DNA from 3 places in the Streptomyces sp. NPDC051907 genome. Region 2 is predicted to be linked to each of the others. Evidence: riboswitches for the same ligand, from Rfam matches in the RefSeq annotation. Region 2 holds a riboswitch; each other region holds the start of a gene.

Evidence for each region. Region 2 has a riboswitch for thiamine pyrophosphate ahead of thiC (phosphomethylpyrimidine synthase ThiC). Riboswitches for the same ligand answer to the same signal wherever they lie in the genome.
Region 1: it holds a riboswitch for thiamine pyrophosphate, as region 2 does, so the genes downstream of both, thiO (glycine oxidase ThiO) here and thiC (phosphomethylpyrimidine synthase ThiC) in region 2, are expected to answer to the same signal.
Region 3: it holds a riboswitch for thiamine pyrophosphate, as region 2 does, so the genes downstream of both, AB0M39_RS17370 (thiamine ABC transporter substrate-binding protein) here and thiC (phosphomethylpyrimidine synthase ThiC) in region 2, are expected to answer to the same signal.

The regions. Positions count from the first base shown of each region.
Region 1 covers NZ_JBFAYB010000026.1:13,916-18,188, forward strand. Annotated here, with positions in the region: gene AB0M39_RS16480 (Rv2175c family DNA-binding protein) at 120-485, opposite strand; gene AB0M39_RS16485 (FAD-dependent oxidoreductase) at 528-1,700, opposite strand; gene AB0M39_RS16490 (hypothetical protein) at 1,900-2,241, opposite strand; TPP riboswitch at 2,293-2,405, shown strand; gene thiO (glycine oxidase ThiO) at 2,403-3,581, shown strand; gene thiS (sulfur carrier protein ThiS) at 3,599-3,799, shown strand; gene AB0M39_RS16505 (thiazole synthase) at 3,806-4,273, shown strand, end outside.
Region 2 covers NZ_JBFAYB010000014.1:33,236-37,508, reverse strand. Annotated here, with positions in the region: gene AB0M39_RS11265 (hypothetical protein) at 1-148, shown strand, start outside; gene thiC (phosphomethylpyrimidine synthase ThiC) at 547-2,340, opposite strand; TPP riboswitch at 2,333-2,467, opposite strand; gene AB0M39_RS11255 (YibE/F family protein) at 2,540-3,898, shown strand; gene AB0M39_RS11250 (SsgA family sporulation/cell division regulator) at 4,160-4,273, opposite strand, start outside.
Region 3 covers NZ_JBFAYB010000028.1:36,926-41,198, forward strand. Annotated here, with positions in the region: gene AB0M39_RS17360 (phosphatidate cytidylyltransferase) at 1-784, shown strand, start outside; gene rlmN (23S rRNA (adenine(2503)-C(2))-methyltransferase RlmN) at 1,123-2,229, shown strand; TPP riboswitch at 2,260-2,381, shown strand; gene AB0M39_RS17370 (thiamine ABC transporter substrate-binding protein) at 2,450-3,547, shown strand; gene AB0M39_RS17375 (iron ABC transporter permease) at 3,604-4,273, shown strand, end outside.

The DNA of each region.
Region 1 (4,273 bases), on a different contig from region 2:
CGGGCAGGGGCCAGGCAGCCCCGGCACGCACACCGCAGCTGGCGGCGTCCCTGGTGTCCAGGGACGCCGGAGTGTCCAGGGTGCTCAGGCCCCTGGGAACGTCGGAATCTCTGAGGACGTCAGACGGCGAGCGCCTGAGCCCGGCGCTTCACCTCCGTGCCGCGATTCTCGCCCAGCGCCTGCGCGGGCGTGCCCGGCAGGGTCGGGTCGGGGGTGAAGAGCCACTCGAGCATCTCTTCGTCGGTGAAGCCGTCGTCCCTCAGAAGGGTCAGGGTCCCGGCGAGGCCCTTGACCACCTTGTCGCCGTCGATGAAGGCGGCAGGCACCTGAAGCGCCCGGTTCTCACCGCGGCGCACGGCGATCAGCTGGCCCTCCTTGACCAGCTGCCGTACGCGTGTCACCTCGACATCGAGCATTTCCGCGATGTCGGGAAGGTAGAGCCAGGCGGGGACGAGAGCATCGGTTTTTGCGTCAATCTCGGTCACAGGACAAGCGTGCCATCCCGGACTGACAGTGGGTAGCCGGGCCTACAGAGCTGCGGCCTTCAGAGGGACGGCCGGGTCGGCGGCGCGCTCGGGATCGAGCCGCGCCCCGGACTGGATGAGCTTGCGGCCCTGCGCCAGGTCACGGGCCCGCCCCACGGCCAGCAGCGCCACCAGGACGCCCTCCCGCAGCCAGAGCACCGACCACGCCTCGCCGGCGGAGTCGCCGCGCCACACGGTCGTGTCGGCGGCCGCGTGATGGCCCGCGTACTGCACGAACCGGCCGAACTGCTCCGACCAGAAGTAGGGCACCGGGTCGTACGCCTCCGAGGTCCCGCCGTCGCCCGCGACGATGTCGGCGGCGACCGTGCGCGGCCCCTGGAGGGCGTTGTCCCAGTGGTGCACGAGCAGCCGCTCGCCATAGCGGCCGGAGGGGAAGGAGGCGCAGTCCCCCACCGCGTACACGTCGGGCTGCGAGGTGCGCAGATGATCGTCCGCCGTGATTGCGCCGTCCGGGCCCAGCTCGACGCCGGAGCCGGCCAGCCACGCGGTCGCGGGCCGCGCGCCGATGCCGACGACCACCGCGCCGGCGGGGAGCTGCCGGCCGTCCGCGAGGAGCACCGCGCCGGGCTCGACGTCGGCCACGCGCGCGTGGGTGAGCAGTTCGACGCCGTACTCGGCGTACCAGTCGGCCATCGGGGCGGCGACCTCCGCGGGCAGGGCGCCGGCCAGCGGGCGCTCCTCGGCCTCGACCACGGTGACCGCGCAGCCCGCCTCGCGGGCGGCCGTGGCGAACTCCGCGCCGATCCACCCCGCGCCGACGACCACCACGTCGTGCTGCTCGGCGAGGACGGGCCGCAGCCGCGCGGCGTCGTCGACCGTGCGCAGCAGATGGACGCCGGGGACGCCCTCGGAGCCTCGCAGGGTGATCGGCTCCGCGCCGGTGGCGATGACCAGGACGTCGTACGGGACGGGGCCGGCCTCGGTGTCCAGCTCGTGGGCCGCGGGGCGGACGCCGGTCACCTCGCAGCCGAGCCGCAGCTCGACGTCGAGGTCCTCGAAGTCGACCTCGAAGGCGGAGTCCTCGGCCTTGCCGAGCAGGATCGCCTTGGAGAGCGGGGGCCTGTCGTACGGCTGATGGGGCTCGGCGCCGATCAGCGTGACCGGTCCGGTGAAGCCCTTCTCCCGCAGGGCCACCGCGGTCTGGACGCCGGCCATGCCCGCGCCGACGACCACGATCCGCCGCGTCCCGGGCGCGGCGGCGCCCTGCTCCGCCGCCGGGTCGGACTGCCGGCCCTGTGCCGGGTCGGTCCGCCGCTCCGACGCCTCGGCCCGCCAGTCCGGCGCCGGGTCGGTCCGCTGCTCTGTCTCCTGCTGCCGCTCGCTCACCCGATCACCTTACGCATCTGACGATCCGTCAGGAAGGGAGTTCCTCCACGACGCTGGTCCCGCTGCCCTCCTGAGACTCCCACTCCCAGCTCTCCTCAAGGCGCACGCGCCCGTCCGCCAGCTCGACGACCGTGGACACGCAGTGCCCCGAGGACGTCCCGCCGTCCGTCTTCAACTGGACATAACGGAAGTCCAGCCGGTCGCCCTCCCGCGTCCCGACGAGGTGTCCGCGGACCACGTCGCCGCCCTCGTACTCGGCCCAGATCCTCCCCTGTGCCTCGTGGTACGCGAACCGGGTCCGCGTGCCCACCTGGCCCGGAGCCTGGTCGGCGACCGGGGAGAGTACGAGTCCGTCGAGCGACTTCGCCACAGCGGCTGCTCCCTTACTGACAGTTGGGGCCTGGGGTTAGGGTGGCCACCGTAAAGCACTCGCGGGAGCCCGGACGCACCGGGCTGAGAGGGAGGCTGGGCGGCCTCCGACCGTACGAACCTGATCCGGGTCATGCCGGCGAAGGGAGGGGCTGGACGCCCATGCCTCGTACCGAAGACTCATCCGAAGACTCATCCGACGTCCTCGTCGTCGGGGGCGGAATCATCGGCCTGGTCACGGCCTGGCGGGCGGCGCAGCGCGGACTGCGCGTCACCGTCGCCGATCCGGAGCCGGGCGGCGGAGCGGCTCAGGTCGCGGCCGGCATGCTCGCCGCCGTCACCGAGCTCCACTACGGCGAGCAGACGCTCCTCGGCCTCAACCTGGAGTCCGCGCGGCGCTACCCCGCCTTCGTCGCCGAGCTGGAGGAGGCGAGCGGCGAGCCGGTCGGCTACCGCGCCTGCGGCACCCTCGCCGTCGCGCTCGACTCCGACGACCGCGCTCACCTGCGGGAGCTGCACGCACTCCAGCGCCGGTCCGGGCTGGAGTCGGAGTGGCTGACCGGCCGCGAGTGCCGTCGCCTGGAGCCGATGCTCGCGCCCGGCGTACGCGGCGGGCTACGGGTGGACGGCGACCACCAGGTCGACCCGCGGCGGCTGGCGAAGGCGCTGACGGTGGCGTGCGAGCGGGCCGGGGTGCAGTTCCGCCACGGCTGGGCCGAGCGGCTCTCGGTGGTACGGGACCGCGCCGCGGGCGTGGTGCTGACCGACGGAACGCAGCTCGCAGCGGACCAGGTGGTCCTGGCGGGCGGCTCGCTCAGCGGCCGGCTGGGCGGGGTGCCCGACGCCGTGCTGCCGCCGGTACGGCCGGTGAAGGGGCAGGTGCTGCGGCTGACCGTGCCGCGCGCGTACGCGCCCTTCCTGTCGCGGACCGTACGGGCCGTGGTGCGCGGCAGCCATGTCTATCTGGTGCCGCGCGAGAACGGCGAGCTGGTCGTGGGCGCGACCAGCGAGGAGCTCGGCTGGGACACCACGGTCACCGCGGGCGGGGTGTACGAGCTGCTGCGCGACGCGCACGAGCTGGTGCCCGGCATCACCGAGCTGCCCCTGACCGAGACCCGCGCCGGGCTGCGGCCCGGCTCCCCCGACAACGCCCCGCTGCTGGGCCCGACCACGCTGCCCGGCCTGCACCTGGCCACCGGGCACTACCGCAACGGCGTCCTGCTCACCCCTCTCACCGGCGACGTCATGGCGCACGCGCTGGTCGCCGGCGAGCTCCCGGACGAGGCCCGCCCCTTCACTCCCCGCCGCTTCTCCCCCGTACGTCAGGAGCAGCTCGTATGACCGTGTCAGTGACTCGTATGACCGTGTCAGTGAACGGAGAGCCACGCGACGTCGCGGCCGGCACGACGCTGGACACGCTGGTCGCCACGCTCACCGCGGCGCCCTCCGGGGTCGCCGCCGCCCTCAACGAGACCGTCGTCCCGCGCAGCCAGTGGGCCGGCGCCCGGCTCGGCGACGGCGACCGGGTCGAGGTCCTCACCGCAGTGCAGGGAGGCTGATCAGCCATGGCCGACGACCGTTTCGTCCTGGGCGGCACGGAGTTCTCGTCCCGTCTGATCATGGGCACGGGCGGGGCGCCAAGCCTCGACGTGCTGGAACGCTCCCTCGTCGCGAGCGGCGCCGAGCTCACCACCGTCGCGATGCGCCGCGTCGACCCGACCGTGCGGGGCTCCGTGCTCTCCGTCCTGGAGAGGCTGAACATCCGCCTCCTGCCCAACACCGCGGGCTGCTTCACCGCCGGGGAGGCCGTCCTCACCGCCCGCCTCGCGCGCGAGGCGCTCGGCACGGACTGGGTCAAGCTCGAGGTCGTCGCGGACGAGCGCACGCTGCTGCCCGATCCGATCGAGCTGCTGGACGCGGCGGAGACCCTGGTCGACGAGGGGTTCACCGTCCTTCCGTATACGAACGACGACCCGGTGCTCGCCCGGAAGCTGGAGGACGTGGGCTGTGCGGCGATCATGCCGCTGGGGTCG
Region 2 (4,273 bases):
CCATGTGAGCCGGATCCCGAAGGTCGGCTACAGCGGCCCGGACTACTCCAGCCCGAGCGAGGGCTCGACGGCCGGCCAGCGGCCCACGTTCACCAGCCCGGACTTCACCAGCCCCGACTTCGGCGGCCCCGAGCACCAGCCGGAGTGACCCGACCGAACAGGCCGTTTCACCGACGGTCCGTTCGCCGACAGGCCGGTCACCGACGCGCCGTTCACGGACGCGCTGCTGACCGACGGGCCGTTGAGCGGCGGGCCATCGACCGGCGCGCGGCCCAGGGGCCATGCGGGCTGCCGAGGCGCCGATCGACCCGGAAGTCGTCGGCGACGCTGCGGGCGCGTCCGCAAGCCGCCTGCCCGCGCGGGCGGGCGGGCGGATGGGCGGCGAGGCCCCGTTCGGGCTGAGGCCTCGGCGCCACCCGCTGTTCGTCAGCCGACGGCACCCGGCACGCAGCAGCACACGGCGAAGGACGTCCCGCGCCCCGCCGACGTCGACGCATGCCGATGCCGACGCACGCCGGCGGCGACGCTCGTCAGCGCCCCCTGGCGTCAGTCCGCCATGGGCAGGTAGACGCGGTTGCCGCTCGCCGCGAACTCCCGCGACTTCTCCAGCATCCCCGCCTCGACCTCCGCCTCCGAAGCCGATACCGCCAGGTCAGGGGCGAACTGCTCGGTGATGCTCCGGCTGATCTTCATCGAGCAGAACTTCGGGCCGCACATCGAGCAGAAGTGCGCCGTCTTCGCGGGCTCCGCCGGGAGCGTCTCGTCGTGGAACTCCCGTGCCGTGTCCGGGTCGAGGGCCAGGTTGAACTGGTCCTCCCACCGGAACTCAAAGCGCGCGTCCGACAGCGCGTCGTCCCACTCCTGCGCCCCGGGGTGCCCCTTGGCCAGGTCCGCCGCATGCGCGGCGATCTTGTAGGTGATGACGCCGGTCTTCACATCGTCGCGGTTGGGCAGGCCCAGGTGCTCCTTGGGCGTGACGTAGCAGAGCATGGCCGTGCCCCACCAGGCGATCATCGCCGCCCCGATGCCGGAGGTGATGTGGTCATACGCCGGGGCCACGTCCGTGGTGAGCGGGCCGAGCGTATAGAAGGGGGCCTCCTCGCAGATCTCCTGCTGGAGGTCGATGTTCTCCTTGATCTTGTGCATCGGGACGTGACCGGGTCCTTCGATCATCGTCTGCACATGGAAACGCTTGGCGATCGTGTTGAGTTCCCCGAGCGTGCGCAACTCCGCGAACTGCGCCTCGTCGTTGGCGTCGGCGATCGAGCCGGGCCGCAGACCGTCGCCGAGGGAGTACGTCACGTCGTACGAGGCGAGGATCTCGCAGAGCTCCTCGAAGTTCTCGTACAGGAACGACTCCTTGTGGTGCGCCAGGCACCAGGCCGCCATGATCGAGCCGCCGCGCGAGACGATGCCGGTCTTGCGGCGCGCGGTCAGCGGGACGTAGCGCAGCAGCACGCCGGCGTGGACCGTCATGTAGTCGACGCCCTGCTCGGCCTGCTCGATGACCGTGTCCTTGTAGATCTCCCAGGTCAGCTCCTCGGCCCGGCCGTCGACCTTCTCGAGAGCCTGGTAGAGCGGCACGGTGCCGATCGGCACGGGGGAGTTGCGCAGCACCCACTCGCGGGTGGTGTGGATGTTGCGGCCGGTGGAGAGGTCCATGACGGTGTCCGCGCCCCAGCGCGTCGCCCAGGTCATCTTCTCGACCTCCTCCTCGATGGAGGAGGTGACCGCGGAGTTGCCGATGTTGGCGTTGACCTTCACCAGGAACCGCTTGCCGATGATCATCGGCTCGATCTCCGGGTGGTTCACATTCGCCGGCAGCACCGCCCGGCCTGCGGCGATCTCCTCGCGCACGACCTCGGGGGAGACGTTCTCGCGGATCGCGACGTACTCCATCTCCGGGGTGATCTCGCCCCGGCGGGCGTACGCGAGCTGGGTCACCGCCTGCCCGTCGCGGCCACGGCGGGGCTGGCGCGGACGGCCGGGGAAGACCGCGTCGAGATTGCGCAGCCCGCCGCGCGGCGAGGTGTGCTTGATGCCGTCGTCCTCGGGGCGGACCGGACGGCCCGCGTACTCCTCGGTGTCGCCGCGACCGATGATCCAGTTCTCGCGCAGCGGGGCCAGACCGCGCCGGACGTCGGTCTCGACGTTCGGGTCGGTGTACGGGCCGGACGTGTCGTACAGCGTCACGTCCTTGCCATTGGTGAGGTGCACCTGCCGGACCGGCACCTGGAGGTCGGGGCGCGAGCCTTGGACGTAGCCCTTGTGCCAGCCGGGCGTCCTCTCGCCCTCGTCGCTCTGATTCGAGGCAGGCGTGCGTGCATCCTGAACGGTCATGAGACCTACTCCCTACGCCGGCATTACCCGGTAACAGGTTCGGCGGTCGACGCAGCGGCTTCCATACGGCTCGTACGGAGGTCAGCGCCCTCTCAGCCCGGTGCTCCGAGCTCCCGCGTGTGCAAAGGTGCCCCCACGCTAGCGTCATCTTTGGCGTGCTGAACAGTAGGGCCCCTTCCGTTCTTGCGATGATCTGTCGGTGACCGCTTCCCCGCCGCCCCCGCCCCAGCCGCCCCAGCAGCCTGGCCACGGGCACACCGATGGCCATGGCCACTCGCATAGCCATGGCCCTGCCGCACCGGTCTCCCAGCACCTCCGCAAGGTCATCGCGGCGGTGCTGATTCCTTTCGCCACGGCGGTCGTCGTCGGCCTCGTCGTGCTCTGGCCGGGCGGCGCGCCCGCGCACGAGCGGACCGGCGTCGGCTTCGACCGGCAGACCGAGCAGGGCAGAGTCGTGCAGGTCGAGAAGATCGACTGCAAGGACGTGAACGCCGCCCAGCCGCCGCCGACCGGCGGCGGCTCCACGCCGCAGGGGCGCGAGGCGGTCAACGCCCGGCAGGCCGACTGCGGAAAGGCGACGATCGAGGTCACCACCGGCAAGGACAAGGGGCGGACCTTCATCGAGGTCGTCCAGCCGGACGCGCCACGGCAGTTGAAGGAGGGCCAGGGCGTGGTGGTGGCCTACGCGCCCGACGCGCCCCGCGATCTCCAGTACTCGGTGACCGATGTGGACCGCGAGTTCCCCATGGCGCTGCTGGCAGGGATCTTCGCGCTCGCGGTGGTGCTGGTGGGGCGGATGCGAGGGGTGATGGCGCTGATCGCGCTGGCTCTCTCGTTCGCCGTGCTGACCCTGTTCATCCTGCCCGCGATCCTGCAGGGCTCGAATCCGCTGATCGTCGCGGTGGTCGGGGCGAGCGCCATCATGCTGATCGCGCTCTATCTGTGCCACGGCCTGTCCGCCCGCACCTCCGTGGCGGTCCTCGGCACGCTGATCTCGCTGCTGCTGATCGGCCTGCTCGGCTCGCTCTTCATCGGCTGGGCCAGCCTGAGCGGCAACACGGACGACAACACCGGGCTGATCCACGGGCTCTTCCCGAACATCGACATGAGCGGCCTGCTGCTGGCCGGGGTCATCATCGGCTCGCTCGGCGTGCTCGACGACGTGACGGTGACGCAGACGTCCGCGGTGTGGGAGCTGCACCAGGCCAACCCGGAGATGGGTCCCCGCGGCCTGTACCGGGCGGGGATCCGGATCGGCCGCGACCACATCGCCTCCGTCGTCAACACGCTCGTACTCGCGTACGCGGGCGCGGCGTTGCCGCTTCTGCTGCTGTTCTCCATCGCGCAGAGCAGCGTGGGGACGGTGGCCACCAGCGAGCTCGTGGCGGAGGAGATCGTACGGACCCTGATCGGGTCGATCGGCCTGGTCGCGTCGGTGCCGGTGACCACGGTGCTCGCGGCGCTGGTCGTCTCGGCGGACCGGCCGGCGGCAGCGGGAGCGGGAGCGGGGGGCTCGGCGCCTGTACGGACCGGCAAGGGGCGTCGTCGTAAGAAGTAGGCCGCTATGAGGACGACGAGGGCTATCAGGGCTACGAGGGCTCTATAGCGTGCGCGGGAGATACAGAGGCTCCCAGAAGCCGACGGCGCACCGGGCGCACGCGTCGAACGCGACGGGCGTCAGAAGCCAAGAGGCCAGGACGGCAAGGCGGCAGCACAGCAGACGGGCGAGGCGGCTGGGCGGCGGGCGGGTCCGGTCGTCGCACGGCGCGGATCGGCAGCGAATCAGAAGCGGATCGGAACAGGACGCGGACAGAAGCTGTCAGCCCGCGTTCTCCTCCGCGAGGATGCGACCGAGCGCCTCCTCCAGATTCCCCTCGAACTCTCCGAGCGTGCGCTCCTGCCCCAGCGGCACCAGCTTGTCGGTGCGGTCGAG
Region 3 (4,273 bases), on a different contig from region 2:
AGGGGTCGGCGTAGGGCTCGGTGCGGTCATCGTCGCATCGCTCTTCATCGTCAAGGCGGTGTTCGTCGGCGTTATCGCGGTCGCCGTGGTGGTCGGGCTCTGGGAGCTCACCTCGCGGCTCGACGAGCGCAAGCAGATCAAGGCGCCGCTGGTACCGCTCGCGGTCGGCGGCGCGGCGATGGTCGTGGCCGGCTATGTGCGCGGGGCCGAGGGCGCGTGGGTCGCTATGGCGCTCACGGCGCTCGCCGTGCTGGTCTGGCGGATGACCGAGCCGCCCGAGGGCTATCTGAAGGACGTCACGGCGGGCGTCTTCGCGGCGTTCTACGTCCCCTTCCTGGCGACGTTCGTCGCCATGATGCTCACGGCGGACGACGGCTCATGGCGGGTGCTGACCTTCCTGGTGCTGACGGTGGTCAGCGACACCGGCGCGTACGCCGTCGGCTGGCGCTTCGGCAAGCACAAGCTCGCCCCCCGCATCAGCCCCGGCAAGACCCGCGAGGGCCTGCTCGGCGCGGTGGCGTTCGCCATGGCGGCGGGCGCGCTGTGCATGGAGTTCCTCATCGACGACGGCGCCTGGTGGCAGGGCCTGCTGCTCGGCCTCGCCGTGGCGGTCAGCGCGACGCTCGGCGACCTGGGCGAGTCCATGATCAAGCGGGACCTCGGCATCAAGGACATGGGCACGCTCCTGCCGGGCCACGGCGGGATCATGGACCGGCTGGACTCGCTGCTGCCGACGGCGCCGGTGGTGTGGCTGCTGATGGTGGTCTTCGTCGGCACGGGCTGATCCGGCACGCTGTCGCGAAGCCCTCTACCAGCGTCTCTGCCGGTAGAGGGCTTCTTGGCTTCCCCAGGACGAGTCACCGGGGAAGCCCCGCGGGCAACATCGGCGACCCCATGGGCTCGTTCCGGCCAGTGCGGATGAGGGCTTGGCCACGCCCGCGCAGCCGGCAGCCGAGCCGGCTCGGCTTGGCCGCATCGGGCGTCCGGCCCGCTGGCCAGCCAGAACCGCTCCGGGGCTGGGCCCACTGCCGGCCCCTCGAGAACGGCCGGCCCGCCCGGACGCCCACCCCGCCGGACCGCAGCCCCAGGCCACGAGAATCCTTCTGCGACACTGGTACCACCATGCCCAAGCCCGGAGAACTCACTTTCGTCGCGCCCCGCGGAGCCAAGAAGCCGCCGCGGCACCTCGCCGACCTCACGCCCGCCGAGCGCAAGGACGCCGTCGCCGCGATCGGCGAGAAGCCGTTCCGCGCCAAGCAGCTGTCGCAGCACTACTTCGCGCGGTACGCCCACGACCCGGCCCAGTGGACCGACATCCCCGCGGCCTCGCGCGAGAAGCTCGCCTCCGAGCTGCTTCCCGACCTGATGTCCGTCGTCCGGCACATCTCGTGCGACGACGACACCACCCGCAAGACCCTGTGGCGGCTGCACGACGGCACGCTCGTCGAGTCCGTGCTGATGCGCTACCCGGACCGGGTCACCATGTGCATCTCCTCGCAGGCCGGCTGCGGGATGAACTGCCCGTTCTGCGCCACCGGGCAGGCCGGGCTCGACCGCAATCTGTCCACCGCCGAGATCGTGCACCAGATCGTCGACGGCATGCGCGCCCTGCGCGACGGCGAGGTCCCCGGCGGGCCCGCCAGGCTCTCCAACATCGTCTTCATGGGAATGGGCGAGCCGCTCGCCAACTACAAGCGGGTCGTCGGCTCCATCCGCCGGCTCACCGACCCCGAGCCGGACGGCCTCGGGCTCTCCCAGCGCGGGATCACCGTCTCGACCGTCGGTCTGGTCCCGGCGATGCTGCGGTTCGCCGACGAGGGCTTCAAGTGCCGTCTCGCCGTCTCGCTGCACGCCCCGGACGACGAGCTGCGCGACACCCTGGTCCCCGTCAACACCCGCTGGAAGGTCCGCGAGGTCCTGGACGCCGCGTGGGAGTACGCCGAGAAGTCCGGCCGCCGGATCTCCATCGAGTACGCGCTGATCAGGGACATCAACGACCAGGCCTGGCGAGGCGACCTGCTGGGCCGGCTGCTCAAGGGCAAGAGGGTCCATGTGAACCTCATCCCGCTCAACCCCACGCCGGGGTCGAAGTGGACCGCCTCGCGGCCCGAGGACGAGAAGGCCTTCGTGGAGGCCATCGCCGCGCACGGAGTGCCGGTCACCGTCCGTGACACCCGTGGCCAGGAGATCGACGGAGCGTGCGGTCAGCTGGCCGCTTCGGAGAGGTAGGGCCCATGTAATCTGGGCTCGAACATCTGCATATTCCGACAGGGGAGCGCCACAGCGCTGAGAGTGCGGCACAGCTCTGAAAGAGCACTGGTCGCAGACCCTCTGAACCTTGCCCAGGTCATTCTGGGTAGGAAGTTCGGTCACCACTCAAGCTGTTGCGCCCTGCTCACTTCCGTGAGCAGGGCCGCGTCTCTTCCTGGTCACTCCAGGAGGAATCTCAGTGAGCAGTACCAAGAAGATCGTCGGCGCCGCGCTGGCCGCGGCGCTGGGCGTGAGCACGCTCGCCGCCTGCGGAGGCGAGTCCAAGGACTCGTCGGACGCCGGCTCCTCGACGAAGTCCAAGACCGTGACCCTGGTCAGCCACGAGTCCTTCGCCGCCTCCCCCGCCGTGCTGAAGGCCTTCACCAAGGAGACCGGCTACACGGTCAGGGTCCTCGAGAGCGGGGACGCCGGCGAAGCCCTCAACAAGGAGATCCTCACCAAGGGCTCTCCGCAGGGCGACGTCTTCTTCGGCGTCGACAACACCCTGCTCTCGCGCGCCCTCGACAACGACCTGTTCACGTCGTACGAGGCCAAGGGCCTGGACCAGGTCGCCGACGCGGCTCAGCTGGACAGGGGACAGCACCGCGTCACGCCCGTCGACACCGGCGACGTCTGCGTCAACTACGACAAGAAGTACTTCGCCGACAAGAAGCTCGCACCGCCGAAGACCTTCGACGACCTGGCCGAGCCCGCCTACAAGGACCTGCTCGTCGTCGAGAACGCCGCGACCTCCTCGCCCGGCCTCGGCTTCCTGCTCGGCTCCGTCGCCGCCTACGGAGACGACGGCTGGGAGGGCTACTGGCAGAAGCTCAAGGACAACGGCGTCAAGGTCGTCGACGGCTGGGAGCAGGCGTACAACGAGGAGTTCTCCGGCTCCGCCGGCGGCAAGAAGGCCAAGGGGGACCGCCCGCTGGTCGTCTCCTACGCCTCCAGCCCGCCGGTCGAGGTCCTCTACTCCGAGCCGCAGCCGGCCGAGGCGCCCACGGGCGTCGCCACCGGCACATGCTTCCGCCAGACCGAGTTCGCGGGCCTGCTCAAGGGCGCGAAGAACGAGGAGGGCGGCAAGGCGCTGCTGGACTTCCTGGTGAGCAAGCAGTTCCAGGAGGACATGCCGCTGAACATGTTCGTCAACCCGGTGCTCAAGGACGCGAAGCTGCCCGCGCTGTTCGCCAAGCACGGCGTGGTCGTCGACCAGCCGGAGACCGTGGACCCGGAGAAGATCGCCAAGAACCGTGAGCAGTGGATCCAGTCATGGTCCTCGCTCGTCCTGAAGTAACGAAGTCCCCCCGAGGGACGAGATCCCCGCGCGGGAGCGCGGCGCGGCTCGGGCTGATGGCCGGGCCCGTCGCGTTCTTCGCGGTCTTCTTCGCCTACCCCGTCACGGCGATCGTCGCCCGCGGCCTCCAGATCGACGGGGTATGGCAGTTCGGCCGGATCGGCGAGGTGCTCGGCCGCTCCGACATCCTGCACGTCCTGTGGTTCACCGCCTGGCAGGCGCTCGCCTCGACCGCGCTCACCCTCCTGATCGCCCTGCCCGGCGCGTACGTCTTCGCCCGGCTGGAGTTCCCCGGCAAGCAGCTGCTGCGGGCGGTGGTCACCGTGCCGTTCGTCCTGCCGACCGTCGTCGTCGGCACGGCGTTCCTCGCGCTGCTCGGGCGCGGCGGGCTGCTCGACGAGATGTGGGGCGTACGGCTGGACACCACGGTGTGGGCGATCCTGCTCGCCCACGTCTTCTTCAACTACGCCGTCGTCGTACGGACCGTGGGCGGCCTGTGGTCGCAGCTCGACCCACGTCAGGAGGAGGCCGCCCGCGTGCTGGGCGCCGGGCGCCTGGCGGCCTGGCGGCGGGTGACGCTGCCCGCGCTCGGGCCCTCCGTGGCCGCCGCCGCCCTGATGGTCTTCCTCTTCACCTTCACCTCCTTCGGCATCGTGCAGATCCTCGGCGGACCGACGTTCTCCACGCTCGAGGTGGAGATCTACCGGCAGACCGCCCAGCTGCTGG